One region of the Streptomyces sp. NBC_01294 genome, then DNA from elsewhere that is predicted to be linked to it. Evidence: riboswitches for the same ligand, from Rfam matches in the RefSeq annotation. Region 1 holds a riboswitch; each other region holds the start of a gene.
The links. A riboswitch is a leader RNA that binds a small molecule or an ion and turns the genes downstream of it on or off. The one in region 1 is predicted to bind cobalamin.
Positions count from the first base shown of each region.

Region 2: linked by a shared signal. The riboswitch ahead of OG534_RS01600 (prenyltransferase/squalene oxidase repeat-containing protein) and the one ahead of OG534_RS02320 (CoA-acylating methylmalonate-semialdehyde dehydrogenase) in region 1 are both predicted to bind cobalamin.
Region 3: linked by a shared signal. The riboswitch ahead of OG534_RS35840 (hypothetical protein) and the one ahead of OG534_RS02320 (CoA-acylating methylmalonate-semialdehyde dehydrogenase) in region 1 are both predicted to bind cobalamin.

Region 1 covers NZ_CP108423.1:461,328-471,264, reverse strand. The annotation lists gene OG534_RS02340 (enoyl-CoA hydratase) at 1-590, opposite strand, end outside; gene mmsB (3-hydroxyisobutyrate dehydrogenase) at 587-1,489, opposite strand; gene OG534_RS02330 (enoyl-CoA hydratase/isomerase family protein) at 1,486-2,580, opposite strand; gene OG534_RS02325 (acyl-CoA dehydrogenase family protein) at 2,577-3,728, opposite strand; gene OG534_RS02320 (CoA-acylating methylmalonate-semialdehyde dehydrogenase) at 3,725-5,224, opposite strand; cobalamin riboswitch at 5,412-5,582, opposite strand; gene OG534_RS02315 (short-chain fatty acyl-CoA regulator family protein) at 5,639-7,054, opposite strand; gene aceA (isocitrate lyase) at 7,441-8,742, shown strand; gene aceB (malate synthase A) at 8,832-9,937, shown strand, end outside.
Region 2 covers NZ_CP108423.1:303,288-313,224, forward strand. The annotation lists gene OG534_RS01585 (helix-turn-helix transcriptional regulator) at 1-1,065, shown strand, start outside; gene OG534_RS01590 (SDR family oxidoreductase) at 1,056-2,027, opposite strand; gene OG534_RS01595 (hypothetical protein) at 2,538-3,965, opposite strand; cobalamin riboswitch at 4,086-4,223, opposite strand; cobalamin riboswitch at 4,304-4,436, shown strand; gene OG534_RS01600 (prenyltransferase/squalene oxidase repeat-containing protein) at 4,546-7,512, shown strand; gene OG534_RS01605 (hypothetical protein) at 7,509-8,426, shown strand; gene OG534_RS01610 (energy-coupling factor transporter transmembrane component T) at 8,431-9,633, shown strand; gene OG534_RS01615 (ABC transporter ATP-binding protein) at 9,630-9,937, shown strand, end outside.
Region 3 covers NZ_CP108423.1:7,916,947-7,926,883, forward strand. The annotation lists gene OG534_RS35835 (prenyltransferase/squalene oxidase repeat-containing protein) at 1-1,892, opposite strand, end outside; cobalamin riboswitch at 2,002-2,134, opposite strand; cobalamin riboswitch at 2,215-2,352, shown strand; gene OG534_RS35840 (hypothetical protein) at 2,473-3,900, shown strand; gene OG534_RS35845 (SDR family oxidoreductase) at 4,411-5,382, shown strand; gene OG534_RS35850 (helix-turn-helix transcriptional regulator) at 5,373-6,470, opposite strand; gene OG534_RS35855 (DUF4259 domain-containing protein) at 6,506-7,558, opposite strand; gene OG534_RS35860 (hypothetical protein) at 7,767-8,657, opposite strand; gene OG534_RS35865 (alpha/beta fold hydrolase) at 8,711-9,640, opposite strand; partial or broken gene OG534_RS35870 (VOC family protein) at 9,716-9,937, opposite strand, start outside.

The sequences.
Region 1 (9,937 bases):
GCCACGGAGAGGGCCTCGGCGAGCAGCTCCCCGGCGGGGACGATCCGGGAGACGAGCCCGGCACGTTCGGCCTCCTCGGCGCCCATGGTGCGGCCCGTCAGACAGAGTTCCATCGCCTTGGCCTTGCCCACGGCCCGGGTGAGGCGCTGCGATCCGCCGATCCCGGGGATCACGCCGAGCCGGATCTCGGGCTGCCCGAACTTCGCGGTGTCGGCGGCGAGCAGGATGTCGCAGAGCATCGCGAGCTCGCAGCCGCCGCCCAGGGCGTAGCCGGAGACCGCCGCGACCGTGGGCGTCCGTACCTGGCCGAGCCGGTCCCAGGCGGTGAACCAGTCGCTGAGGTACATGTCCATGTAGCCCTGCGGCCGTATCTCCTTGATGTCGGCGCCCGCGGCGAAGGCCTTCGCGGAGCCCGTCAGGACGATGCAGCCGACCTCCGGGTCCCGGTCCAGTTGCTCCGCGGCGGCCACCACCTCGGTCATGACCTGCAGGTTGAGGGCGTTGAGGGCCTCCGGCCGGTTGAGGGTGAGCACGGCCACCCGCCCCTTGCGTTCCAGCAGGATGGTCTCGTAGGCCGTGGGGGCGCTCATGCGGGTGTTCCGTTCTGCGGTCGGAGGGTGCGGACGATGGCCGAGAAGTCCAGGCCGGCGCCCTCCCCCTCGGCGAATGCGGCGTACATGGCGGCTGCCTTGAGGCCCAGGGGGGCGTCCACGCCGCCGGCCCGCAGGGCGTTCGCTGCCAGGGTGAGGTCCTTGGCCATCAGGGGCGCGGCGAAGCCGGGCCGGTACTCGCGGTTGGCGGGGCTGGCCGGAACGGGTCCGGGCACGGGGCAGTTGACGGTGAGCGCCCAGCACTGGCCGGAGGCGGTGGAGGCCACGTCGTAGAGGGCCTGGTGGTCCAGGCCGAGGCTCTCGGCTAGGACGAAGGCCTCGCTGACCCCGATCATCGAGACGGCGAGGATCATGTTGTTGCAGATCTTCGCGGCCTGCCCGGCGCCCGCCGCGCCGCAGTGCACGGCCTTCTTGCCCATGGCGGAGAGCAGGGGCTGCGCCGCCGCGAACTCGGCGGCGCCGCCGCCCGCCATGAAGGTGAGGCTCGCGGCCTGTGCGCCCACCACCCCGCCCGAGACGGGCGCGTCGAGGGACCGGTGGCCGGCCGCCACGGCGGCCTCGTGCGCCGCGCGCGCGTCGGCCACGTCGATGGTGGAGCAGTCGACGAACAGGGTTCCGGGCCGCGCTGCCGCCAGCAGCCCGTCCTCCCGGTACAGGGCGAGGACGTGCCTGCCCGCCGGGAGCATGGTGATCACCACATCGGCGTCGGCGGCCGCCGACGCGGCCGACCCGGCCGGCTCCACCCCCGTCGCCGCGGCGGCGCCCAGGAGCTCCGGCACCAGGTCGAAGCCGAGGACGCGGTAGCCGGCCTTCACCAGGTTGGCCGCCATCGGGCCACCCATGTGGCCCAGTCCGACGAACGCCACGGTACTGCTCACCAGGGCACCTCCTGAGTCGAATCGGTGGCGGCGAGGCGCAGTTCGCGCGCGCCGAGCGGGGCGAAGAACCGTTCCACGTCCGCCGTGCCGACCTCGGCGAGGGTGGGCGGGGTCCAGTGCGGGGTGCGGTCCTTGTCGATCACCTGGGCGCGGATGCCCTCCACCAGGTCGGGGGAGGCCAGAGCCGCGCAGGAGACCCGGTACTCCTGCTCCAGGACCCTTTCCAGCGGGCCCAGATCGCGTGCCCGGCGCAGCGCGGCCAGGGTGACCTTCAGTGCCGTGGGCGATTTCGCCGCCAGGGCGGCCGCGGCCTCCTTTGCGCCGGGGACGCCGGTGGCGAGCAGCCGCCGGACGATCTCCTCGACCGTGTCCGCCGCGTAGCACGCGTCGATCCACGCGCGGGCGGCGGCGAGGTCACCGGGCGGCGGCGTTTGCACCCGCGCGCCGAGGCCCTCGTGTACGGAGGTCCGCGCGAGGTCGGCGGCCAGTGCGGGGAGCTCCGCCGCGGGGACGAAGTGGTCCGCGAGCCCGCACAGCAGGGCGTCGGCCGCCCCGACCGGCGTACCGGTCAGGGCCAGGTGGGTGCCCAGTTCGCCCGGGGCCAGCCCGAGCAGGTAGGTTCCGCCGACGTCGGGGACGAAGCCGATGCCCGTCTCGGGCATGGCGACGCGGGAGCGTTCGGTGACGATCCGGACGCTGCCGTGGGCCGAGACCCCGACGCCGCCGCCCATGACGATGCCGTCCATCAGGGCCACGTACGGCTTGGGGTAGCGGGCGATGCGGGCGTTGAGCCGGTACTCGTCGCGCCAGAAGTCCGCGGAGGCGCTGCCGCCCGTGCGGGCATCCTCGTGGATCGAGCGGATGTCGCCCCCGGCGCACAGGCCGCGTTCACCGGCGCCCTCGATGACGACGGTCTCGACGGCCGGGTCGTGCTGCCAGGCGGTGAGCGCCTCGTCGATGCGGAGCACCATGGCGTGGCTGAGGGCGTTGAGCGCCTTGGGGCGGTTGAGGGTGAGGTACGCGGCGTGGCCCTCGGTGCGCAGCAGGACGTGGTCGCGGTCTTCGTGGGGTGCGTGGGGTGCGTGGGTCATCGCAGGGTCTCCGTGAGTCCGCGGGCGACGATGACCCGCATGATCTCGTTGGTGCCTTCCAGGATCTGATGGACGCGCAGGTCGCGGACGATCTTCTCGATGCCGTATTCGCCGAGGTAGCCGTATCCGCCGTGGAGCTGCAGAGCCCGGTCGGCGACGGTGTAGCCGGTGTCGGTGGCGAAACGCTTGGCCATCGCGCACAGCCGGGGGGCCAGCGGATCGTCCGAGTCGAGGGCCTCGGCGGCCTGCCGGACCAGCGCGCGGGCGGCGGCCAGTTCGGTGGCCATGTCCGCGAGCCTGAACTGCAGCGCCTGGGCGTCCAGGAGCCGCCCTCCGAAGGCCTCGCGGTCGGCGAGGTGGACCAGGCTGCGGTCCAGGGCGCTCTGGGCGCCGCCGAGCGAGCAGGCGGCGATGCCGAGCCGGCCGCCGTTGAGGCCGTTCATGGCGATGCGGAAGCCGTCGCCCTCGGCGCCGAGCCGGCGGTCGGCGGGGATGCGCACGCCGTCGAGGACGACCTGGCGGGTGGGCTGCGCGTTCCAGCCCATCTTGTGCTCGTTGGGGCCGAAGGAGACCCCGGGGTCCTCGCGTGCGACGACGAACGCCGAGATCCCGCCGGGCCCGCTCTCGCCGGTGCGGGCCATGACGATGTAGACCCCGGCGGCCCCGGCGCCGGAGATGAACTGCTTGACGCCGGTCAGCACGTAGTGGTCGCCGTTCCGCTCGGCGCGGGTGCGCAAGGCTCCCGCGTCGGAGCCGGCCCCGGGTTCGGTGAGGCAGTAGCTGCCCAGGGAGTCGGCCGAGCACAGGCCCGGCAGCCAGCGGCGGCGCTGCGCGGCGTCCCCGTAGCGGTCGATCATCCAGGCGACCATGTTGTGGATGGAGAGGTAGCCGGCGATGGACGGGCAGCCGGTGGCCAAGGTCTCGAAGACGAGGACGCCGTCGGCGCGGCCGAGCCCCGAACCGCCGTGCTCCTCCCGCACGTAGACGCCGCCGAGACCGAGGACCGCGGCCCGGCGGATGACCTCGACGGGGAAGTGCTTGTCCCGGTCCCAGGCGACGGCGTACGGGGCCAGGTGCTCCTGGGCGAAGTCGAGGGTGACCTCGGCGAGGGCGAGCTGGTCCTCGGTGAGGGTGGTCACGGCGCTCATCCCATCGTCGGGATCGTGAAGCTCGCGCCCTCCTTGGCCCCGGAGGGCCAGCGCGAGGTGACGGTCTTGGTCCGGGTGTAGAAGCGGATGGAGTCCGGTCCGTGCTGGTTCAGATCCCCGAAACCGGACCGCTTCCAGCCGCCGAAGGTGTGGTACGCCACCGGGACGGGGATCGGCACGTTGACGCCGACCATGCCGGCGCCCACCCGGCGGGTGAAGTCGCGGGCGGTGTCGCCGTCGCGGGTGAAGATCGCGACGCCGTTGCCGTACGGGTGCTCGGTGGGCAGGCGCAGTGCCTCCTCGTAGTCGGCGGCCCGTACGACGGACAGCACCGGCCCGAAGATCTCCTCCCGGTAGATCCGCATCGAGGGGGTGACCCGGTCGAAGAGGGTGGCGCCGGCGAAGTAGCCGTTCTCGTGCCCGGCCAGGGTGAACCCGCGTCCGTCGACGACGAGTTCGGCTCCCTCGGTGGCGCCGATGCCCACGTAGCGGTTGACCCGGTCGAGCGCGTCACGGCTCACCAGCGGCCCGAAGTCTGCCTCGGGGTCGTCGGAGCGGCCGACGCGCAGGGTGGCGATGCGCTCCTTCAGCTTGGCCACCAGCGCGTCCGCGGTCTCCTCGCCGACGGGGACGGCCACGGCGATGGCCATGCAGCGCTCGCCGGCCGACCCGTATCCGGCGCCGATGAGCGCCTCCACGGCCTGGTCGAGATCGGCGTCCGGCATCACGATCATGTGGTTCTTGGCGCCGCCGAAGCACTGGGCGCGCTTGCCGTGGGCGGCGGCGGTGGCGTAGATGTGCGCGGCGATCGGGGTGGAGCCGACGAAGCCGAGGGCCTGCACGCGGGGGTCTTCGAGGAGGGTGTCGACGGCCTCCTTGCCGCCGTTGACCACGTTGAGCACGCCGGGCGGCAGGCCGGCTTCCAGGAAGAGCTCGGCGAGCCGCAGCGGTACGGACGGGTCCCGTTCCGAGGGCTTCAGGATGAAGGAGTTGCCGCAGGCCAGAGCCGGTGCGGCCTGCCACAGCGGGATCATCGCCGGGAAGTTGAAGGGGGTGATCCCGGCGACCACGCCGAGCGGCGCGCGCAGGGAGTGCACGTCGATGCCCGTGCCCGCGTTGTCGGTGAACTCCCCCTTCAGCAGGTGCGGGACGCCGGCGGCGAACTCGACCACCTCCAGGCCGCGTTGCAGGTCACCGTGCGCGTCGGCGACGGTCTTGCCGTGCTCGGCCGACAGCATGCGGGCGAGGGAGTCCCGCTCGCCCTCGACCAGTTGGAGGAAGCGCAGCAGCACGCGCGAGCGGCGCTGCGGGTTCCACTGGCCCCAATCCGCCTGCGCCTCCTCGGCGTTCGCGATGGCCGCCTCGGTGTCGGCGCGCCCGGCGAGCGGGACGCGGGCCTGGACGGTGCCGGTGTTGGGGTCGTACACGTCGGCGAAGAGTCCGGATGTTCCGGTGGTGTGCTTGCCGCCGATGAAATGGGTGAGTTCACGGACCATGGGTGCCTGCTCTCGTCAGGTTGGATCCGGGGATGGCACGGCGGACCGGCGAACGCGCCCGGTGGGGTGCGCCGCTGGGGAAGGCCGTGAGAACTACGAGCGTGCGCAGGTGTGCGCGCGCTCCGCCGGATCACCAGGGTCCTGGGTACAAACCGGTGCCATGCGTGTCTGCTCCATCCTCGTGGACAACACGGAACGTTCCGCGGCCGGTATCCTGACTCCCGGATCACCGCGTGCCGCCCGCCTTCCCGACAGACCTCGTCAGTGGCGTGTGGATGGCAGCACACTCCCCGGTCACAGTGGCGGGACCGTGCCGGTTTCTCACCGGCTTCCCTGCACCGCGGACCTTGTGCGGCGAACATATAGTTGGACGTCCTAGTAAGTCCAGACCCCCCTGCCGCGCGCCGGCGTCCGTCAGCCGTGGGCCGGGGCGGAGTTCCTGGTCACCGGGTACGGGATGAAAGTGCTGCTGTTCTCGTCGACGGCCAGGACCCGGCCGAGCGGCGGGACGGCCCGCTGCGGGCAGTCGAGGCGTTCGCAGAGCCTGCAGCCCATGCCGATGGGCGTGGCCGCCGCCGTGTTGTCGAGGTCGAGCCCGTCGGCGTACACGAGCCGGGAGGCGTGCCGGATCTCGCATCCGAGCCCGATCGCGAAGGTCTTGCCGGGCTCGCCCCAGCCGCCGCGGTGGCGGGTGACGGCGCGGGCGGTCCACAGGAACCGCTGCCCGTCGGGCATGGCGGCGACCTGGACGTGGATGCGACCGGGCGCGGCGAAGGCCTCGTACACGTTCCACAGCGGGCAGGTGCCGCCCGCGCGGGAGAAGTGGAATCCGGTGGCGGACTGCCGCTTGGACATGTTCCCGGCCCGGTCCACCCGGACGAAGGAGAAGGGAACCCCGCGCAGCCTGGGCCGTTGCAGGGTGCTGAGGCGGTGGCAGACCGTCTCGTAGCCGATCCCGAAGTGGTCGGTGAGCCGCTCGATGTCGTAGCGGAACTCCTCCGCGGCGGTGTGGAAGGCCGTGTACGGGAGGATGAGCGCGGCCGCGAAGTAGTTGGCGATGCCGATCCGCGCGAGGGCGTGCACGGGGGAGCCGGGCGGGAAGTCCTCGGTGGCCAGCCGGTCCAGTTCGGCCCCGTACTCGATCAGCGCCAGCTGCGTGGCCATCCGGAACGCCTGCTGGCCCGGCCGCAGCCGGTTCGACAGGTGCAGGACCCGGGCGGTCGCGTCGTAGTGGTGCAGCCGGTCGGAATCCGGGGCGGTCCTGACGCCGTGCCGATCGGACAGCCGGCGGGTCAGGGCGCGGATGACGTCACCGGGGCGGATGCCGATCTCGCGGGCGAGGGCTTCGGCCGCCAGATCGGTCTCGTGCAGGTAGTTCTGCCGCCGGTAGAAGAACTCGCGGATCTCCTCGTGGGGCGAGCGGGGTGCGTCCGTCACCGCGTCCCGGCCGTCGGCGGCGTCGGCGAGGCGCTCGGCCAGGAGCTGGCCGCGCCGGCCCAGGTCCAGCAGGACCGAGGCGACGGCAGGCATCCGGGTGGCCAGTTCGGCCAGGTCGGAGGGGGAGACGCGGGCCTCGGCGACCTCCTTGGCGAGCGCCTCGCGCAGGTCCGCGACCAGGCGGCTGGTGTCGCGCTCCGAGAAGAACCCCGGATCGACCCCGAACGCCTCGGTGAGGCGCAGCAGCACGGGGACGGTCAGCGGCCGGGAGTCGTGCTCCATCTGGTTGAGGTAGCTGGGGGAGATGGCCAGCACCCGTGCCAGGTCGGCCTGGGTCATCCGCCGCTCCTCGCGGAGCCGCCGCAGCCGCGCTCCCGCGTACGTCTTGCTCACCGCACTCCTCCACCGTTGGCATGCGTCAATGCGTCGTCAGGGTACGTGGACCTTCGCCGCCGAGGAGCTTCGCAACCTTGGCAATTTCGGCTCCGAAGATTCGCAAAGCTTGGCAGATGTACTTCCTTGTTGGCACTCGGTGTCAGTGCCAGAGTCGGTCCTGCGGTCAGCCGGACCCGGCAGCCGAGGTGGACTTCCAGGCCCGATTCACGCCCTGATTTCGGTGTCCCCGGCCGTTCCGCCCGGCGGCTCGGCAGCATTGCTCAGCTTCGGCCTGCAGCCGGGTTCGGCGGCCGCATCTCCCGAACAGGCACAGAGTGCCAATGCGCAGCAGTCAATGCCCCGCTCATTGGCAAGACAAGCGACGGATGGAAACGGTGACGGTCATGGCAACGGCGAACACGACGGCGGCGGCCGAGCAGCTCAAGCAGCGGTGGGCCGACGATCCTCGGTGGGCGGGCATCGAGCGCACCTACACGGCCGAGGACGTGGTGCGGCTCTCCGGCAGCGTCCGCGAGGAGCACACCCTGGCCCGGCGCGGCGCCGAACGACTGTGGCGCCAGCTGCACGAACGCGACTACATCCACGCCCTCGGCGCGCTGACCGGCGGTCAGGCCGTCCAGCAGGTCCGGGCCGGCCTCCAGGCCATCTACCTCTCCGGCTGGCAGGTCGCCGCCGACGCCAACCAGGCGGGCCACACCTACCCGGACCAGAGCCTGTACCCGGTCAACTCGGTCCCGCAGGTGGTGCGCCGGATCAACAACGCGCTGCTGCGCGCCGACCAGATCGCCACCGCCGAGGGCGGCACGACCAGTTCGATTGACGGGGGGACCGACTGGCTGGCGCCGATCGTCGCCGACGCCGAGGCCGGCTTCGGCGGCCCGCTCAACGCCTTCGAACTGACCAAGGCGATGATCGCGGCGGGCGCGGCCGGCATCCACTACGAGGACCAGCTCGCCTCCGAGAAGAAGTGCGGCCACCTCGGCGGCAAGGTCCTCGTCCCCACCTCCCAGCACATCCGCACCCTCAACGCGGCCCGCCTCGCCGCCGACATCGCCGACGTCCCCACCCTGGTCATCGCCCGCACGGACGCCCTCGCCGCGAACCTGCTGACCAGCGACGTCGACGAGCGCGACGCGCGGTTCGCCACCGGCGAGCGCACCGCCGAGGGCTTCTACCGGGTGCAGAACGGCATGGCGCCGGTCATCGCCCGCGGCCTCGCCTACGCCCCGTACGCGGACCTGATCTGGGTCGAGACCGGCACCCCGGACCTCGCCCAGGCCCGCGAGTTCGCCGAGGCGATCCACGCGCGGTACCCGGACCAGATGCTCGCCTACAACTGCTCGCCGTCCTTCAACTGGAAGGCGGCGCTGGACGACGACGAGATCGCCAAGTTCCAGCGGGAGCTGGGCGCGATGGGCTACCGCTTCCAGTTCATCACCCTCGCCGGCTTCCACTCCCTCAACCACGGCATGTTCGACCTCGCCCGCGGTTACGCCGAGCAGGGCATGACCGCCTACGTCGACCTCCAGGAGCGCGAGTTCGCCGCCCAGGCGCAGGGCTTCACGGCCGTCAAGCACCAGCGCGAGGTCGGCACCGGCTACTTCGACCTGGTCTCCACCGCCGTCAACCCGGCCTCCTCCACCACCGCGCTCTCCGGCTCCACCGAGGAAGAGCAGTTCCACTAGTCCGCGCCGTCAGTCCTGCCGGCCATGGCCCGCCGGGTGCCCGAGGGACTTCCCCTCGGGCACCCACCGCCCCCGCTGAGGAGAACCGCATGTCCCTCTCGCCTCTGACCAGCAGTGTCCGGGTTCTCGGCGCACCGGGTGAGCGCCACGAGGAGATCCTGACACCCGAGGCCCTGGAGTTCATCGGCCGGCTCGACGCCGCGTTCGCCGACCGCCGCCTGGAGATCCTCAAGGAGCGCCGCCGCCGCTCGGGCCACCTGGCCGGCGGCACCCCGCTCGACTTCCCGCTTGCCACCCGCGCGCTGCGCGAGGACCCCCACTGGCGGGTCGCGCCGCCCGCACCCGGCCTCACCGACCGCAGGGTCGAGATCACCGGCCCGCCGGAGCGCCGGATGGCCGTCAACGCCCTCAACTCCGGCGCCAAGGTCTGGATGGCCGACTTCGAGGACGCCACCGCCCCCACCTGGACCAACATCGTCGGCGGCCAGCTCACCCTGCTCGACGCCGTCGAACGGCGCATCGACTTCACCACCCCCGAGGGCAAGGAGTACCGCCTCGGGACCGACCTCGCGACCGTCATGGTGCGCCCGCGCGGCTGGCACCTGACCGAGGAGCACCTGGAGATCGACGGCCGGCCCGTGTCCGCCTCGCTCGTCGACTTCGGCCTGTACTTCTTCCACTGCGCGCGGCGCCAGATCGACGCCGGGTACGGCCCGTACTTCTACCTCCCCAAGCTGGAGAACCGGTACGAGGCCCGCCTGTGGAACGACGTCTTCCTCCACGCGCAGGAACTCCTCGGCATCCCCCGCGGCACGGTCCGCGCCACCGTCCTCATCGAGACGATCACCGCCGCCTTCGAGATGGAGGAGATCCTCTACGAGCTGCGCGAACACAGCGCGGGACTGAACGCGGGCCGCTGGGACTACCTCTTCAGCCTGATCAAGACCTTCGGCCACCGCACCGACTTCCAGCTGCCCGACCGGGCCAAGGTCACCATGACGGCCCCCTTCATGCGCGCCTACACCGAACTGCTCGTCCGCACCTGTCACCGGCGCGGCGCCCACGCGATCGGCGGCATGGCCGCCCACGTCCCCAGCCGCGACGCGGGGGCCAACGCCGCCGCCCTCGCGAAGGTCCGCCTCGACAAGGAGCGGGAGGCCGAGGACGGCTTCGACGGCTCCTGGGTCGCCCACCC
Region 2 (9,937 bases), 160 kb from region 1:
CTCATCCAGTCGAGCCCCGGCCTGACCGCCGCCGCTCTCGCCCGCGAGCTGGACGTTTCCGAGCGGACGGTGATCCGCGATGCCCAGGCCCTGCAGGAGGCCGGCATCCCCGTCCGGTCGGAGCGCGGCCGGACCGGCGGCTACCACCTGGCCCCCGGCTACCGGACCCGGCTGACCACGCTGCATCCGGCCGAGGCGGAAACCCTGTTCCTGTCCGGGCTGCCGTCGGCCCTGCGGGACCTGGGACTGTCGGACGCGGCGGACACCGCCCGGCTGAAACTGACCGCCACCCTGCTCCCGTCCGTACGCGCGGCCGCCGAGGCGTCGGTACGCCGCTTCCACCTCGACGCCCCGGCCTGGTTCCGCGAGCCCTCCGCACCCGAGCTGCTGCCGGAGCTGGCCCGCGCGGTGTGGTCGGACCGGACCGTCGAGCTGTCCTACGCCCGGCCGGGCCGGGACGGCTCGCCGCCTTCCGCGGTGTCGCGGGTGGTGGACCCGTACGGGCTCGTCCTGAAGGCCGGCACCTGGTACGTCGTGGCACGTCTCCGTACCGGGGACGGGGATGGGGATGGGGACGCCGCTGGGGAGGGGCGCGACGGCGATTGGCGCACGTACCGCGTCGACCGTGTCACGGCCCTGGCGCCCGCCCCCGGCGTCCAGGAGCCGTTCGTACGCGATGCGGCCTTCGACCTGGCCGCGCACTGGGAGGCGCGCTCGCACGACTTCGCCCGCGCGCTGTTGCGCACCACCGTCACGGTGCGGCTGACCGCGTGGGGGCTGCGCCGGCTGCCGGCCGTCGTGGACGGAGCCGCCGTCGAGGACGCGCTGGCCTCCGCGAGCGCCCCGGACTCCGCCGGTCTGGTCACCCTCGACCTGACCGCGGAGTCCGAGGAGGTCGCCTTCGACCAGCTGGCCGGGCTCGGCGCGGACGCCGAGGTGCTCGCCCCGGCCTCCCTGCGCGCCCGCTTCCGTGAGCGCGCGGCGGCCCTGGCCGCCCTCTACCGGCCGGAGCCGAAGGGCGCGGAAGGGGCGAAGGGGGCAGCCGGGGCGAAGGGTCAGCGGTAGTCCTCGGCGGAGGCTTCCCTGCCGCCGTGGATGACGTCCTCGAAGTAGGCCCAGGCGTCCGGGCGGCTGCCGTCCGCGTCCCGCACCCCGTAGGTCTTCGCGAGCTCCCCGCTGGAGGTGGACTTCCCGTTCCAGCGGGCGGCCCGGCCGGGATCGGCGGCCAGCGCGGCGACCGCGCGGGCCAGGTACTGCGGGGACTCGGCGATGGCGAAGGCCGGCTCCCGGGCGATCGCGTCGCGCCAGTTCTCCTCGCTCACCCCGAAGTGGGCGAGCATCTGCTCCGAGCGCAGGAAACCCGGCGAGACCGCGACCGCCGTACCCCCGTACTCCGCCAGCTCCTGGCCCAGCCCGAACGCGAGCCGGATCGGGGCGTTCTTCGCCAGGTCGTAGTACATGTTCTCGCGGTAGCGGCGGTTGGAGCGCGCCGTGCCGTCGGTGACCTCCACGTGCAGCGGCGCGTCCGAACGGATCAGCAAGGGCAGCAGCAGCGCCGCGGTGATCACGTGAGAGCGCGCGCCGAGTTCCAGGATGCGCAGGCCGTCGGCGAGGGGGGTCTCCCAGCTCTTCTTCCCGAATACGGAGCCGGCGAGGAGGTGCTCACCGCCCCACAGGTCGTTGACGAGGATGTCGAGCCGCCCCTGTTCCCGGTCGATCCGCTCGACGAGGGCGCGTACCTGGTCCTCGTCGAGGTGGTCCGTGGGCACCGCGATGCCGGTGCCGCCGGCCGCGGTGACCAACTCGGCTGTCTCCTCGATGGTTTCGCTCGTCCGGCCGACCTCGCTGGCCCGGGTACGGGTGGTGCGGCCGGTGACGTACACGGTGGCGCCGGCCCGGCCGAGCTCGACGGCCTGGGCGCGTCCGGCACCGCGGGTGGCCCCCGCCACGAGCGCGATCCGGCCGGCGAGCGGGCGCCGCGGGTGGTCGGGGCCGGCGTTCCGGATGGTGATGTCCTCGTTGCTCATGTCATCCATCGTTCACGCCAATCCCGACAGATCCTGTCACCCTTTCTCCGCACCTCGCCGATCACCCGACGCCGCGCGCCGTCGGCCGTACGCCACCCGAGGCGTGCCGATCAGCACCCATCCTGGCGGCTACCTCGCCGGCGGACCGGAGGGTCCGCGTCCCGGTCACCGTCGTCGGCGGCAAGCCGAAGTCCCTGACGGTCCATCTCGTACGACGACGGCTACACCTGGCGCAGGGCCCCGGTCGCGTCCGGCGCGGTGACGGTGAAGAACCCGCCGAAGGGCGGCCACGTGTCCCTGCGGGGCACGGTGACCGACGCCTCGGGCAGCAAGTCGGAGATCACGATCACCCGGGCCTATCTGACGGACTGATCGCCGCGGCCCGGTCGCGCACGGAGGCTCGTCGGGCTCCGTGCGCACCGGGCCCGCACTCGTGCCTCCGGGTGCGGGGCCCGTACTCCGGCCTCCGGGTGCGGGGGCCCGTACGCGGGTCCCCGCACCCGGAGGGGATCAGGCGCCCCAGCGCAGGGCGATCGTGTCGCCCACGTTGATCACCTTCTCGCGGAGCGCGCCGGCGAAGGCGGAGCCGTCGACGCTCACCTTCCAGGTGTTGCCGCCGCTGTTGGCCTTGCCGTTGACGTTAGTGATGGTGCCGGTGCCCGACGAGGGGGTGACGCCGGTGACACAGCCCGACGGGGTGGCGCCGCTGGTCGCCGCGTTCAGGACGTCGCCGAGGGTGGTGGTCGTACCGGTCGGCGTGAAGGCCACCGAGCAGACCTTGAGGTTGCCGGCGCCGTCGTCGACGGTCAGGGCGAGCTTGGTGGCGGTGCCGGCGGTCAAGGTGGACTGCGCGACCCACTGCGGGGCCCCGGGGGTGACCGGGACGGGCGGGGCCGTGGTGAATCCGCCACCGGCCACGGCGCGCAGCGCGTCGATCGACGCGTAGGCGGTCGGGGTGGTGTCGGACGGCTTGTACTTGAAGCCGCCCGCCGGGTTGTACTGGTTGGCGATCAGGAAGTCGATCGGGGTCTTGCCGTTGACGGTGAGGAAGTCACCGGTCTGCGGGTTGATGCTGCAGGCGTTGAGGCCGGCGACGCCCCAGCCGTTGGAGCTGGTGTTGACCCCGTACAGGGAGTTGAAGGCACCGGAGTTGGCGACGAGCTTGCCCTTGAGGAAGTTCTTGGCCTGGACGACGTCGGTGTCGGTGTTGGGGACGCCGGAGACGCAGAGGGCGGCCATCGCGGCGCCGGTCATGTCGACGTCGCTCGCGGAGTTGAGGACGGTGGGGTTGCCCTCGGCCTTCTGGTAGGTCCAGCCGCCGTCGACGTGCTGGTTGGCCCGGATGCGCGTGACCATCGAGTCGGTGAGTGCCTGCGGAACACGGGCGCCGCCGGCCTGGGTCTTCGCGCCGCCCAGGGAGAGGGCCGCGAAGACGGTGCCGTTGAAGTTGCCGGACGGCCCGAAGTAGCCCGCCTCGGCGGTCTGCCAGTACGAGTAGACGTGCGCGATGAGGTTGCGGGAGGCCGACACGCGGGCCGGGTCGATGCCCGCGGCGTACGCGTTCAGGGTGCCGCGCTCGTAGTCGGTGACCACCGGTGCGCCGGAGGGCCAGCCCGCGGTGGACAGAAGGTTGCGGTAGACGGTCCGGGCGTTCTTCGTGGTGTCCCCGCCGGGGGCGACGTCGACGACCGCGGTGCCGGCGGCGGCGAAGGTGCTGAACGCCCACTCGTTGGACAGGCCGGAGCCGGCGTACGAACCGTCGGCCGCCTGGAGGGACTTGAGGTAGGCGACGCCGTTGGTCTTCGACGTGGCGATCTGCGCCGGCGACGAGGTCGCGAAGGCGGGCAGCGCGGTGAGGGCGAGGGCGCCGAGGGCGGCGGGCACCGCGAGCGCGAGGCGGCGGGGCGTGCGGGGACGGGGCGTGCGGGGACGGGACATGGCCTGCTCCTGGAATCGGCGGACGCCGGCCACTGCCTGGACACGCCGCAAGGAGCCCGCTCACGGTGGCGGGGCAGGGGCATGGCCGGAGAGCCGCCGTCCGGAACGCGTGGTACGGCTTCTGTGGTGCATCGCCGGATGGGCATTCGGGCTCGGAAACGGCCCCCGCCGTCCCACACCGCTGCGCGTCAGCTCCGGCATCGCACCGGATTCCCCCACGTGGCAGCCCAGGACGCTACCCGAGTGATCAAGGGACCGCCAGCCACCGGATCCGTGACGCGGACCGCCTCCGCCCGGGGCTGGTCCGCTGAGACTCAGGCCACCTTGACGCGTCGTCGGGATCCGTGTTGCACTCCGCCTGATAACTGCTCAGCACCAGGGGAAGCCGGTCGAATTCCGGCGCTGTCCCGCAACCGTAGGCCCGGTTCTTCCCGGGCGAGCCGGAATGCCTGGTGTTGGGCCACAGTACGAAGAGCGCCGTCGCGGATTGCGGTGTGGTCGTCGCAGCCTCTCCATGGCCTCAGGCCGTGCAGGGGCGCATCGCCACGTACGCAGCCGCCCGGCAGAGACGAGGGCTGCGGTGGGGACCGAACAGCAGGCAAAACGGCAATCGGGGACGAGACGGCGGCTCCTCTCCCTCGTGACCGCGACCTTCCTGACGCTCGGTGCGGGAGTGGCCCTCCTCACGGTTCCCTCGTCCGCCAACGCCGACCCGATCGAGCAGTGCACGGCCACCACCGGCGCCGTCGTCGCCGTCGACTTCGGACCCTTCGGCGGCAAGGTCGAGCGCGGCTGCGACACCACGCCGACGACCGGTTACGAGCTGCTGCACACCGGCGGCTTCACGACCGAGGGCACCGTCCACGACGGCCCGGCCTTCATCTGCCGCATGGGCAACGGCTCCTTCAACTCCGGTACGCAGTACCCCACTCCGGACAAGGAGGACTGCGTCCTCACCCCGCAGGCCACCGCGTACTGGTCGTACTGGATCGCCTCGCCCGGTCAGAAGAACTGGACCTACAGCCCGCTCGGTGCCATGTCGCGCACCCCGAAGCCCGGTGACGTGGACGCCTGGGTGTTCGGCGGCACCGACATCGGCGGCACTTCGGGCAAGCCCACCTTCTCCCCCGACGACGTGCGCGCGGGCGGCGGCGCCCCCTCACCGGACCCGACCGGGCCGACCGTGCCGCCGACCGTTCCGCCGGGCGCGGTCGACGTGGCCGCCGCCACCCGCTGGCTCACCGGGAAGCTGACGGACGGGGAGCGCGTCGTCGACGAGGGCTCCACCACTCCGAACCACTTCCTCACCAGCGAGGTCGTATTCGCCCTGGCCGCCACCGACAGGGAGAGCCCGGCGGCCCGGAAGGCCGCCGACTTCCTCGCCACGCCCGAGCAGACGGACGCGTACGCCTACCCGGCCGGCAAGGACGGGATCCCCGACGCCGGCGCCGCCGCGCGCCTCGCGCTCGTCGCCGAGGCCACCGGCAAGGACCCCCGTGCCTTCGGCGGCCACGACCTGCTCGGCGACCTCGTCAAGTACGTCTGCCCCAGGGACATCGGTGACGGTGAGACCGTCGAAGGCTGTCTGACCAGGGGGGACTTCCGGACCACCGGCCAGGCCGACGCCCAGGCCATGGCCGTCATCGCCCTCCTCAACGGTGGCGTGACGCCTCCCGCCGACGCCGTGAACCGGCTGAATGGCCTGCAGTGCGAGGACGGCGGCTTCACCGGCATCCTCATCCGCGCCGGCGAATGGTGCGACAGCGACGCGAGCTCCACGGGCCTGATCGCCCTGGCCCTCAAGCGGGCCGGCGGCCACGACGCGGCCGTCGAAAGGGCGCGGGCCCAGCTCAAGAAGTCCCAACTGGCGAGCGGCGCCTGGCCCTCCGCCTCCTTCATGACCACCGGCAGCCCGGCTTCCACCGGTTGGGCCGCCCAGGCCCTGCGCGCCCTCGGCGACGCCGGCCACGCGGACGCGGGCCTCTCGTGGCTCTCCAAGCACCAGTTCCCCGAGGGCGGTTTCGGCTTCGAGGCGGACGACACCGCATCGCGCGTGTTCGCCACCGTCCCCGTCGCCGTCGCGGGTGCCAAGAGCGACCTGGTGGCCCTGACGGGCAAGAAGGCCGACCCGACGCCGACGCCGACCGAGCCCAAGCCGACGCCCACGGATCCCAAGCCCACACCGACCGAGCCCAAGCCGACGCCCACCGAACCGAAGCCCACACCGACTGAACCGAAGCCCACGCCCACCGCCCCCAAGCCGACGGTCCCGCCGGGCGACGGACCGGACATCAAGAAGGGCGTGGCGTACCTCACCGCCCCCAAGCAGCTGATCCAGGGCCGCTACTACGAGAGCGAGCCCGGTGGGGGCCGTGCCGACTACGGCATGACCATCGACGGCGCCTACGCCCTCGCGGCCACCGGCGGTGACAACGCGACGCTGCGCAACATCGTCGACTTCTTCGACAAGGGCGGCAAGGACGCCCAGAACCGCGGCATCCACGACTGGACCCTCGTCGGCACGAAGTACGCGTCCGGCGGCTCCATCGGCAAGGCCGCCGTGCTCGCCGAGGCCGTGGGCCGCGACCCCCGCAACTTCGGCGGCCAGGACCTGATCTCCGCGCTCGCCAAGATCACCTGCCAGGCCAAGACCTCGACCCGCCAGGAGTGTGCGTCCAAGGGCAACTACGCCTACGCCACCTCCGTCTTCAAGCAGTCGCTCGGCGTCATCGCCCAGGTCCGCGCCGGCGAGACGGCCGCCGCGGCCGAGCCGATCGCGTACCTCAAGAGCCTCCAGGACCCCTCCGGCGGCTGGGTCAGCCTGATCGGCGAGCCCAGCACCACCGAGGTCGACTCCACCGCCATGGCCGCCATGACCGTGGACCTGCTGCCCGACGCCGACTCGCAGCGTGCCGTGGACCAGGCGCTGGCCTGGCTCGCGGCGCAGCAGAAGGCAGACGGCGGTTTCGAAGGCGCCTCCGGGAACTCCGTCAACTCCGCCGCCCTCGCCATCCAAGGGCTCTCGCTGGACGCGGCCAAGTACAGCGCCCAGATCGCCAAGGCCCGCACGTTCCTCGCGAGCCAGCAGAACGCCGACGGCGGCTTCAACGTCGCCAAGGGCAGCCAGCCCGGTTCCGACGTCCGGGCCTCCACCCAGGCCATCAGCGGCACCACCGGCGTCTCCTTCGGCACCCTCACCCGCAGCCTGGACGGCACCACCCCGCAGCCCGTCCCCAGCTCCACGGCCACCTCGGGCGGCACCGGTGGTACGAGTGGCAGCGGTGGTACGGGTGGTACGCCGGTCATCGTGACGCCCGGCGAGACCACGGGCGGCGCGGGCAGCGGCGTCGCCGTCGCGCAGGGCGGTCCGGGCGGTCCGGGCGGTCCGGGCGGTCCGGGCGGTCCGGGCGGTCCGGGCGGCAACCTCGCCTCCACCGGCGTCCAGGTCGGTGTGCTGGCGGGTACCGCAGCCGCGCTGACGCTGGCCGGCTGGCGCCTCGTCGTCATGGCGCGCGCACGCCGCAACCCCGCGGAGGCGGACCGATGAACTCCCGCTTCATGCGCGCCCTCGCCCGCGCAACGTCCGTGCTCGGACTGACGGTTGCGGCGTTCGCCGCCACCGCCGGCCCGGCCGGGGCCGCCCCGCAGCCGATGGGCCAGTGCACGACCTCGTCCGGTGTCGTCCTCGCGGTGGACTTCAGCCACTGGGGCGGGCCCGTCTACCGCTCCTGCGGCACCGCGCCCACCACCGGCTACGAACTCCTGAACCAGGGCGGCTGGGCGACCACCGGCACCGGCCACGACGGCCCCGCCTTCATCTGCCGGATCGGCTACAGCGGCCACCAGGGCGGCAAGCAGTACCCGACCCCGCAGCAGGACGACTGCGTCCTCACCCCGCCCGCCTCCGCCTACTGGTCGTACTGGCACGCGAACCCCGGCCAGAACACCTGGGAGTACAGCCAGCTCGGCGCCATGCTCTACAAGCCGAAGCCCGGCAGCGTCGACCTGTGGATCTTCGGCGGCACGAACATCGAGGGCACCGAGGGCAAACCCACGGTCACCCCCGACCAGTTGCGCGCCAAGAACACCAGGCCGACCGGCGGGCCCGCGCCCAAGGACACCCGCACGGCCGCTCCCCTCCCCCCGAGCGTCAACACGGGCCCCAAACCGGAGAACCCGCCGCCGCCGACCACGGCGCCCGGCCCCACGGCTTCGGAAAGCCCCTCGGCCTCGGCGAGCCCCTCCGAGAGCGTCTCGCCCACGCCCTCCGCGCCACCTTCGTCCAGTGCCCCCGCCGAGGCCGCGCCCGCACCCGGCCCCGCGGTCGTCGACGCGGCGCCCGCCGCCGACACCCAGCACGACGCGGGCTCGTACCTGCCCGCCGTCGCCACCGGAGCGCTGGTGCTGCTGATCGGCGCCGCCGCCGTGTTCGCGGCCAAGCGCCGCCGTCGTGCGGAGTAGCCGCGTGTCACGCACCATCACGGCCGCGGCCAAGCCGCCCGCGTCCGGCCTCGCGCCGGATGCGGGCGGCCGCCGTCTGCCCCGCACCGTGCATCCCGTCGCGTGGTGGATCTGGGCCCTGGCCCTGGCCACGGCGGTGAGCCGCACCAACAACCCGCTGCTGCTGTTCCTCGTCCTCGCGGTCCTCGGCTACGTGATCACCATGCGCCGTACCGAGGCCCCCTGGGCGCGGGGCTTCAAGTACTACCTCTACCTCGCGCTCACCGTCGTCGCGATCCGCGTCGTCTTCCGCGCCGTCTTCGCCACGGGCATCACGCCCCGCGACCACTTCCTCTTCTCCCTCCCCCACATCCCCACCCCCGACTGGTACGCGGGCATCCAGCTCGGCGGGCCGGTGTCGCTGGAAGCGCTGCTCTCGGCCGCGACCGACGGGCTGCGCCTGGCCTGCATGCTGTGCTGCATCGGCGCCGCCAACACCCTCGCCAACCCCAAACGGGCCCTGCGCGTCCTGCCCGGCGCCCTCTACGAACTCGGGGTCGCCGTCACCGTGTCCATCAGCGTCGCACCCCAGCTGGTGCAGAGCGTCCAGCGCGTCCACCGGGCCAAGCGGCTGCGGGCCGGCCGCGCCAAGGGGCTCCGGGCCCTGCGCGGCATCATCGTCCCCGTCCTCGAAGACGCCCTGGAGCGGTCCCTGCGGCTGGCCGCTGCCATGGACTCCCGCGGCTACGGCCGCGCCGGCACGGCCACCCGCCGCTCCCGCCGTCTGACGGGCGCCCTGATGCTGCTCGGCATGTGCGGCCTGTGCGCCGGGGCGTACGGCCTCCTCGACGCCACCGCGCCGAAGCTGCTCGGGCTCCCCGCCATGGGCGCGGGCGCCCTGCTGTGCTTCGCCGGACTCCGCCTCGGCGGCCGCCGCATCACCCGCACCACCTACCGGCCCGACCCCTGGCGGGCCGCGGAGTGGGCCGTCGCGGGCTGCGGCGTCCTGTCCGCGGTACTCCTCTTCAGCAACGCCGGCTTCAACGCCGCCGAGCTCAACCCGTCCATCTACCCGCTCAGCTGGCCCGCGCTGCCGCTGGTACCCGCCGCGGCGATCCTCCTCGCCGGGACCGCCGGCTTCCTGGCACCGCCCCCGGCCGCCCCCGCCCGACCGGCCGCTCCCGCCCGATCGACCGCCCCCGTACAGCGCACCGAGGAACCCAAGTGATCCACTTCGACCAGGTCACCGTCCAGTACGAGGACACGGCCGAACCCGTGCTGCGCGACGTGGACCTGACCGTCGAGGAGGGCGAACTCTGCCTCGTCGTCGGCCACACCGGCGTCGGCAAGTCCACCCTGCTCGGCGCCGTCAACGGGCTCGTCCCGCACTTCACCGGCGGCACTCTCTACGGGCGCGTCCTCGTCGACGGCCGCGACACCGCCGACCACCCGCCGCGCGAACTCGCGGATGTGGTCGGCGTCGTGGGACAGGACCCGCTCGACGGTTTCGTCACCGACACCGTCGAGGAGGA
Region 3 (9,937 bases), 7.5 Mb from region 1:
CCCTTGTCGAAGAAGTCGACGATGTTGCGCAGCGTCGCGTTGTCACCGCCGGTGGCCGCGAGGGCGTAGGCGCCGTCGATGGTCATGCCGTAGTCGGCACGGCCCCCACCGGGCTCGCTCTCGTAGTAGCGGCCCTGGATCAGCTGCTTGGGGGCGGTGAGGTACGCCACGCCCTTCTTGATGTCCGGTCCGTCGCCCGGCGGGACCGTCGGCTTGGGGGCGGTGGGCGTGGGCTTCGGTTCAGTCGGTGTGGGCTTCGGTTCGGTGGGCGTCGGCTTGGGCTCGGTCGGTGTGGGCTTGGGATCCGTGGGCGTCGGCTTGGGCTCGGTCGGCGTCGGCGTCGGGTCGGCCTTCTTGCCCGTCAGGGCCACCAGGTCGCTCTTGGCACCCGCGACGGCGACGGGGACGGTGGCGAACACGCGCGATGCGGTGTCGTCCGCCTCGAAGCCGAAACCGCCCTCGGGGAACTGGTGCTTGGAGAGCCACGAGAGGCCCGCGTCCGCGTGGCCGGCGTCGCCGAGGGCGCGCAGGGCCTGGGCGGCCCAACCGGTGGAAGCCGGGCTGCCGGTGGTCATGAAGGAGGCGGAGGGCCAGGCGCCGCTCGCCAGTTGGGACTTCTTGAGCTGGGCCCGCGCCCTTTCGACGGCCGCGTCGTGGCCGCCGGCCCGCTTGAGGGCCAGGGCGATCAGGCCCGTGGAGCTCGCGTCGCTGTCGCACCATTCGCCGGCGCGGATGAGGATGCCGGTGAAGCCGCCGTCCTCGCACTGCAGGCCATTCAGCCGGTTCACGGCGTCGGCGGGAGGCGTCACGCCACCGTTGAGGAGGGCGATGACGGCCATGGCCTGGGCGTCGGCCTGGCCGGTGGTCCGGAAGTCCCCCCTGGTCAGACAGCCTTCGACGGTCTCACCGTCACCGATGTCCCTGGGGCAGACGTACTTGACGAGGTCGCCGAGCAGGTCGTGGCCGCCGAAGGCACGGGGGTCCTTGCCGGTGGCCTCGGCGACGAGCGCGAGGCGCGCGGCGGCGCCGGCGTCGGGGATCCCGTCCTTGCCGGCCGGGTAGGCGTACGCGTCCGTCTGCTCGGGCGTGGCGAGGAAGTCGGCGGCCTTCCGGGCCGCCGGGCTCTCCCTGTCGGTGGCGGCCAGGGCGAATACGACCTCGCTGGTGAGGAAGTGGTTCGGAGTGGTGGAGCCCTCGTCGACGACGCGCTCCCCGTCCGTCAGCTTCCCGGTGAGCCAGCGGGTGGCGGCGGCCACGTCGACCGCGCCCGGCGGAACGGTCGGCGGCACGGTCGGCCCGGTCGGGTCCGGTGAGGGGGCGCCGCCGCCCGCGCGCACGTCGTCGGGGGAGAAGGTGGGCTTGCCCGAAGTGCCGCCGATGTCGGTGCCGCCGAACACCCAGGCGTCCACGTCACCGGGCTTCGGGGTGCGCGACATGGCACCGAGCGGGCTGTAGGTCCAGTTCTTCTGACCGGGCGAGGCGATCCAGTACGACCAGTACGCGGTGGCCTGCGGGGTGAGGACGCAGTCCTCCTTGTCCGGAGTGGGGTACTGCGTACCGGAGTTGAAGGAGCCGTTGCCCATGCGGCAGATGAAGGCCGGGCCGTCGTGGACGGTGCCCTCGGTCGTGAAGCCGCCGGTGTGCAGCAGCTCGTAACCGGTCGTCGGCGTGGTGTCGCAGCCGCGCTCGACCTTGCCGCCGAAGGGTCCGAAGTCGACGGCGACGACGGCGCCGGTGGTGGCCGTGCACTGCTCGATCGGGTCGGCGTTGGCGGACGAGGGAACCGTGAGGAGGGCCACTCCCGCACCGAGCGTCAGGAAGGTCGCGGTCACGAGGGAGAGGAGCCGCCGTCTCGTCCCCGATTGCCGTTTTGCCTGCTGTTCGGTCCCCACCGCAGCCCTCGTCTCTGCCGGGCGGCTGCGTACGTGGCGATGCGCCCCTGCACGGCCTGAGGCCATGGAGAGGCTGCGACGACCACACCGCAATCCGCGACGGCGCTCTTCGTACTGTGGCCCAACACCAGGCATTCCGGCTCGCCCGGGAAGAACCGGGCCTACGGTTGCGGGACAGCGCCGGAATTCGACCGGCTTCCCCTGGTGCTGAGCAGTTATCAGGCGGAGTGCAACACGGATCCCGACGACGCGTCAAGGTGGCCTGAGTCTCAGCGGACCAGCCCCGGGCGGAGGCGGTCCGCGTCACGGATCCGGTGGCTGGCGGTCCCTTGATCACTCGGGTAGCGTCCTGGGCTGCCACGTGGGGGAATCCGGTGCGATGCCGGAGCTGACGCGCAGCGGTGTGGGACGGCGGGGGCCGTTTCCGAGCCCGAATGCCCATCCGGCGATGCACCACAGAAGCCGTACCACGCGTTCCGGACGGCGGCTCTCCGGCCATGCCCCTGCCCCGCCACCGTGAGCGGGCTCCTTGCGGCGTGTCCAGGCAGTGGCCGGCGTCCGCCGATTCCAGGAGCAGGCCATGTCCCGTCCCCGCACGCCCCGTCCCCGCACGCCCCGCCGCCTCGCGCTCGCGGTGCCCGCCGCCCTCGGCGCCCTCGCCCTCACCGCGCTGCCCGCCTTCGCGACCTCGTCGCCGGCGCAGATCGCCACGTCGAAGACCAACGGCGTCGCCTACCTCAAGTCCCTCCAGGCGGCCGACGGTTCGTACGCCGGCTCCGGCCTGTCCAACGAGTGGGCGTTCAGCACCTTCGCCGCCGCCGGCACCGCGGTCGTCGACGTCGCCCCCGGCGGGGACACCACGAAGAACGCCCGGACCGTCTACCGCAACCTTCTGTCCACCGCGGGCTGGCCCTCCGGCGCACCGGTGGTCACCGACTACGAGCGCGGCACCCTGAACGCGTACGCCGCGGGCATCGACCCGGCCCGCGTGTCGGCCTCCCGCAACCTCATCGCGCACGTCTACTCGTACTGGCAGACCGCCGAGGCGGGCTACTTCGGGCCGTCCGGCAACTTCAACGGCACCGTCTTCGCGGCCCTCTCCCTGGGCGGCGCGAAGACCCAGGCCGGCGGCGCCCGTGTTCCGCAGGCACTCACCGACTCGATGGTCACGCGCATCCGGGCCAACCAGCACGTCGACGGCGGCTGGACCTACCAGAAGGCCGAGGGCAACCCCACCGTCCTCAACTCCGCGAGCGACGTCGACATGACCGGCGCCGCGATGGCCGCCCTCTGCGTCTCCGGCGTCCCCAACACCGACACCGACGTCGTCCAGGCCAAGAACTTCCTCAAGGGCAAGCTCGTCGCCAACTCCGGTGCCTTCAACTCCCTGTACGGGGTCAACACCAGCTCCAACGGCTGGGGCGTCGCCGGCCTCAACGCCTGCAGCATCAACCCGCAGACCGGTGACTTCCTCACCGTCAACGGCAAGACCCCGATCGACTTCCTGATCGCCAACCAGTACAACCCGGCGGGCGGCTTCAAGTACAAGCCGTCCGACACCACCCCGACCGCCTACGCGTCGATCGACGCGCTGCGCGCCGTGGCCGGTGGCGGATTCACCACGGCCCCGCCCGTCCCGGTCACCCCCGGGGCCCCGCAGTGGGTCGCGCAGTCCACCTTGACCGCCGGCACCGCCACCAAGCTCGCCCTGACCGTCGACGACGGCGCCGGCAACCTCAAGGTCTGCTCGGTGGCCTTCACGCCGACCGGTACGACCACCACCCTCGGCGACGTCCTGAACGCGGCGACCAGCGGCGCCACCCCGTCGGGCTGTGTCACCGGCGTCACCCCCTCGTCGGGCACCGGCACCATCACTAACGTCAACGGCAAGGCCAACAGCGGCGGCAACACCTGGAAGGTGAGCGTCGACGGCTCCGCCTTCGCCGGCGCGCTCCGCGAGAAGGTGATCAACGTGGGCGACACGATCGCCCTGCGCTGGGGCGCCTGATCCCCTCCGGGTGCGGGGACCCGCGTACGGGCCCCCGCACCCGGAGGCCGGAGTACGGGCCCCGCACCCGGAGGCACGAGTGCGGGCCCGGTGCGCACGGAGCCCGACGAGCCTCCGTGCGCGACCGGGCCGCGGCGATCAGTCCGTCAGATAGGCCCGGGTGATCGTGATCTCCGACTTGCTGCCCGAGGCGTCGGTCACCGTGCCCCGCAGGGACACGTGGCCGCCCTTCGGCGGGTTCTTCACCGTCACCGCGCCGGACGCGACCGGGGCCCTGCGCCAGGTGTAGCCGTCGTCGTACGAGATGGACCGTCAGGGACTTCGGCTTGCCGCCGACGACGGTGACCGGGACGCGGACCCTCCGGTCCGCCGGCGAGGTAGCCGCCAGGATGGGTGCTGATCGGCACGCCTCGGGTGGCGTACGGCCGACGGCGCGCGGCGTCGGGTGATCGGCGAGGTGCGGAGAAAGGGTGACAGGATCTGTCGGGATTGGCGTGAACGATGGATGACATGAGCAACGAGGACATCACCATCCGGAACGCCGGCCCCGACCACCCGCGGCGCCCGCTCGCCGGCCGGATCGCGCTCGTGGCGGGGGCCACCCGCGGTGCCGGACGCGCCCAGGCCGTCGAGCTCGGCCGGGCCGGCGCCACCGTGTACGTCACCGGCCGCACCACCCGTACCCGGGCCAGCGAGGTCGGCCGGACGAGCGAAACCATCGAGGAGACAGCCGAGTTGGTCACCGCGGCCGGCGGCACCGGCATCGCGGTGCCCACGGACCACCTCGACGAGGACCAGGTACGCGCCCTCGTCGAGCGGATCGACCGGGAACAGGGGCGGCTCGACATCCTCGTCAACGACCTGTGGGGCGGTGAGCACCTCCTCGCCGGCTCCGTATTCGGGAAGAAGAGCTGGGAGACCCCCCTCGCCGACGGCCTGCGCATCCTGGAACTCGGCGCGCGCTCTCACGTGATCACCGCGGCGCTGCTGCTGCCCTTGCTGATCCGTTCGGACGCGCCGCTGCACGTGGAGGTCACCGACGGCACGGCGCGCTCCAACCGCCGCTACCGCGAGAACATGTACTACGACCTGGCGAAGAACGCCCCGATCCGGCTCGCGTTCGGGCTGGGCCAGGAGCTGGCGGAGTACGGGGGTACGGCGGTCGCGGTCTCGCCGGGTTTCCTGCGCTCGGAGCAGATGCTCGCCCACTTCGGGGTGAGCGAGGAGAACTGGCGCGACGCGATCGCCCGGGAGCCGGCCTTCGCCATCGCCGAGTCCCCGCAGTACCTGGCCCGCGCGGTCGCCGCGCTGGCCGCCGATCCCGGCCGGGCCGCCCGCTGGAACGGGAAGTCCACCTCCAGCGGGGAGCTCGCGAAGACCTACGGGGTGCGGGACGCGGACGGCAGCCGCCCGGACGCCTGGGCCTACTTCGAGGACGTCATCCACGGCGGCAGGGAAGCCTCCGCCGAGGACTACCGCTGACCCTTCGCCCCGGCTGCCCCCTTCGCCCCTTCCGCGCCCTTCGGCTCCGGCCGGTAGAGGGCGGCCAGGGCCGCCGCGCGCTCACGGAAGCGGGCGCGCAGGGAGGCCGGGGCGAGCACCTCGGCGTCCGCGCCGAGCCCGGCCAGCTGGTCGAAGGCGACCTCCTCGGACTCCGCGGTCAGGTCGAGGGTGACCAGACCGGCGGAGTCCGGGGCGCTCGCGGAGGCCAGCGCGTCCTCGACGGCGGCTCCGTCCACGACGGCCGGCAGCCGGCGCAGCCCCCACGCGGTCAGCCGCACCGTGACGGTGGTGCGCAACAGCGCGCGGGCGAAGTCGTGCGAGCGCGCCTCCCAGTGCGCGGCCAGGTCGAAGGCCGCATCGCGTACGAACGGCTCCTGGACGCCGGGGGCGGGCGCCAGGGCCGTGACACGGTCGACGCGGTACGTGCGCCAATCGCCGTCGCGCCCCTCCCCAGCGGCGTCCCCATCCCCATCCCCGTCCCCGGTACGGAGACGTGCCACGACGTACCAGGTGCCGGCCTTCAGGACGAGCCCGTACGGGTCCACCACCCGCGACACCGCGGAAGGCGGCGAGCCGTCCCGGCCCGGCCGGGCGTAGGACAGCTCGACGGTCCGGTCCGACCACACCGCGCGGGCCAGCTCCGGCAGCAGCTCGGGTGCGGAGGGCTCGCGGAACCAGGCCGGGGCGTCGAGGTGGAAGCGGCGTACCGACGCCTCGGCGGCCGCGCGTACGGACGGGAGCAGGGTGGCGGTCAGTTTCAGCCGGGCGGTGTCCGCCGCGTCCGACAGTCCCAGGTCCCGCAGGGCCGACGGCAGCCCGGACAGGAACAGGGTTTCCGCCTCGGCCGGATGCAGCGTGGTCAGCCGGGTCCGGTAGCCGGGGGCCAGGTGGTAGCCGCCGGTCCGGCCGCGCTCCGACCGGACGGGGATGCCGGCCTCCTGCAGGGCCTGGGCATCGCGGATCACCGTCCGCTCGGAAACGTCCAGCTCGCGGGCGAGAGCGGCGGCGGTCAGGCCGGGGCTCGACTGGATGAGCAGGGCCATACGGATCAGACGGGCGGCACGCATGCCTCCAGGATCACGGACCCGGCGAACGAAAGGCCTCACCGCCCTCCGCGGTGCGCGGCGGCCTGCCCGTGCGATCGCGGGGCGGGTGTGAGGGGTTCGCCGTTCAGGTCGGTCGTGCCGGATCCGTCCCACCACACGGTGCCCTGCGTGGTCAGGAAGGGGACGGCCCCGTCGACCTCGGAGCCGTGCTCGAAGGCATCGGCCACCGCGGTCAGGTAGGTGGCGAGGCAGGGCCAGCCGTCGTCGAAGTGGCCGGTGTCGCCGTGCGACGCGCTGCCCAGGCGGCCCTGGCCGGGCCCTTCGCGCATGTCGATGACGTCGGAGTCGCCGTCGCTCTGGGCCCAGGGGATCCACTGCGGGTGCCACCAGGGCTCGTCGTTCCACTCGGAGGCCTCGGTCAGGTCGGGGTCGTCCCCGGCGATCTCGACGCACATCTGCCAGTGGCCGAGGATCCCCGCGACGGACAGGGGCGGTCGGCCCGGGAGCAGGTTGTCCCACTCGGTGATCCCGTTGTGGCAGGCCAGTGAGTCCAGCAGGTCGGCGGGGAAACGTATCCCCATCGCTTCCTGCGCGGCCTCGACCTCGGCGTGATCGGCCGGGGGCGCGAGCAGGGCGTAGGAGGCGGGGGAGTGCCGTCGCATCCACGCGTCGATCCTGGCCCAGGAGTCGGCCACCGGTCGCGCTGCCGGGAAGGTGAGGACCCGGCGCAGCAGGTGCAGGCTGCGCAGCCAGTGGAGGTACCGGTCGGTCTCCTCCCAGAGCTCCCGCAGCTCCGACGGCGGGGCCGTGATCCGGTCCAGGGCGCGGACGGCGGTGTCCCGCAGGTCGGCCGGGAGCTCCGGGACGGGCAGGTCCGGCGCGTAGGCGCTGGTGAGGGGACGGCCACCGGGGCACTGGGCGGCGACGAGGGCCGCGGCGGCCACCGCCTCGACCGCCAGGTGCTGATCGAGCGGGTCGCCGGCGTCGAGGACCCGGACGAGCGCGTCCCGCACGAGGCCGGGCCGGCCGGCTTCCGGGGTCTCGTCGAGGGAGCCGCAGAAGTCCGCCGCGGTGTCGTTGTCGAAGGGGCCGACGTCCCAGGTGCCCATGGGTCTCCTCGAGGCGGGTTGTCCGCGATACTGACAGGTGGCACCGACAGCGGGCGTCCGGGGGCGGCTCCACCGGAGCGGGCTTCGCCATCAGGGGTTCTGACAGGGCGTCCGCCCGAACGGCGCGCCCTGCGCGGCACGTCCGTACGGGACGACTTGTACGGCACGTCCGTCCGTACGGCGCGTCCTCCGCGGCTCGCGGCCGTGGCTACGGACCGGGCGGCGGGGCGAGTCGTGCGGGCGGGAGCGTCCGGTGGACCATCCGGAGGGCGAAGGAGCGCGGAGGCTGCCAGACGTGCCGGTCGTCGAACGGCCAGGCGTAGATCGGGGCTCCTTCACGGACGCAGCCGAGCAGGCCCGGCGCGGAGAGTTCGTGAGCCGACCACTCGTAGAGCTGTTGCAGGCGCGGAACGATCACCCCGAAATCGAGGAGCCGGCCGAACCCGATCTCCCTGTCGAGGTGCCACTGCACCGTGCCGCGGAGCGGGTACTCGTCGGGGAGCACCCGCGACAGCTGCAGGAAGATCCCGGTCATGCCCAGCCTCGGATCACCGAGGAACGGGGCGAGCGGACGCAGCGGCCCGAGTGAGATCCGGGGCGCCGCGACGAGGGTGTGGGCGTAGAGCACGCGGCAGAGGACGACGTTCATGAAGAACCGCTCGCTCTCGTTCTCCGCCTCCGCGAGGCCGCGGTTCTCGAGGTAGGCGGCTACCACGCTCCCGTTGTGCGCCCGGTACCAGGCCCGGGCGGTGGGGCGTTCGGCGAAGGACAGCCAGTGGTCGACCGTACGCGAGGAGGGCGGCCCCGCAAGTCCGCCGCTGAGCCCCACCGCCTCGCAGCCGTCCCGGAGAATGCGTTCGTTCACCTCACGCCACCACGGACTGCCTGGCAGGTCGCCGGACGCCGGCCGCAGCACGCCCCGCCGTACCTGCCAGCGCATGAACGACAGCGCGGCCCGGCGGAACGGCAGGTGCTGGGGCGCCTTGCCGAACGGGCCGGAATAGCAGCGCTCCATCAAGGCCGTCCGCCCGGCAGGGTCATCGCGGACCTGGGCGACCTGTCGCGCCGCCCACGCCGCGGCCGTGACCTCGGACGTCATGCCCACAGGATGCCACTTCGCGCTTCGCGCGGCGGCCCGCGCGCGGGGGAACGTCACGTGCCGGGCGAGCCGCCCCGGTCCGCGACCAGGCGGATCGCCGCGATCGTGAGGTCCGGGTCGTGGAGCTGGACGTAGTGGTCGCTGCCGGTCGCCAACAGGTGCGGGGTCTGCGGCCGCAGACCCACCAGCGCCTGCTGCGCCTTCGGCCAGGCCGCCTCCAGCTCGGCGAGCAGGTCTTTCGACATGGTGGGCGGAGCCGCGAAGGGAGCGGTCTTGCTGAGTGCCGCCACCGGTACCGGCGGCAGTGGGCCGCCCTCGGCGATGGCGGTGACCCCGCCGTCGATGTCGACCTGCTCGAAGGCGGGGTCGGCGTCGAAGGGCGTCCCGGGATGCCGCAGGGCGTCGACGTACGCCGCCCAGTCCGCCCCCATCGCGGGCTTCAGCCCGGGCCCGAGGGCGTCGACCAGGACCAGCCCGCGGACGTGTTCCGGATGCGCCTGCGCGTACCTCAGGGCGAGCATCCCGCCGAAGGAGTGCCCCACCAGCAGGTAGGGCCCGGGTACGCGCCCGGCGGACAGCAGCCGGTCCAGGTCCTGGACCATGGCGGCCAGGGGCCGGGTGCCCCGTACGGGGGAACTGCGCGTGGTGAGCGTCGGTGGCTGGGTGTAGCGGAGGGTGCCCGGTCGGTCGTAGGTGCACACCCGTGTGAACGCGGCCACCCCGGGCAGCACCGCGGGCTCCTTCGGCACGGGTGGGGTGGTGTCGGTCAGCGACCAGGAGTCGGATGCCTCGTGCAGCCCCGCGAGCAGCACCACGGTGGGGCTCCCGGACCCCGCGCACTGCAGGTACAGGCTCCGCCCGCCGCCGATGTCCACCGGGCGTCCGGGATCTCCGGCGCCGGGAGATCCCGGACCGGTGGACGCCGCCACCAGCAGAACGGCGGCCAGCGTGGCTGCCAGCCGGCCCGCGCCATGCCCTCGCATACCCCCAGCCTCCCGCGCCGCCGGCCGCCCCGCCATCCCGGTCGAGCAGGTACCAGCGGTACGGCGCGACGAGGGTCAAGCGGGCTGCCACAGCTCGATCCGATGGCCCTCGGGGTCGGTGACCCAGCCGAAGCGGCCGACACCCTCCATGTCCTGCGTTTCTTCGGCCACGTCCGCTCCCCTGGCGCGCAACTGCGCGAGCATCGCATCCAGATCGCGGACCCGGAAGTTGAGCATGGTCTGCTGGGCGCGGGACCCGAAGTGGTCGGTCTCGGACTCGAACGTTGCGAACACCGT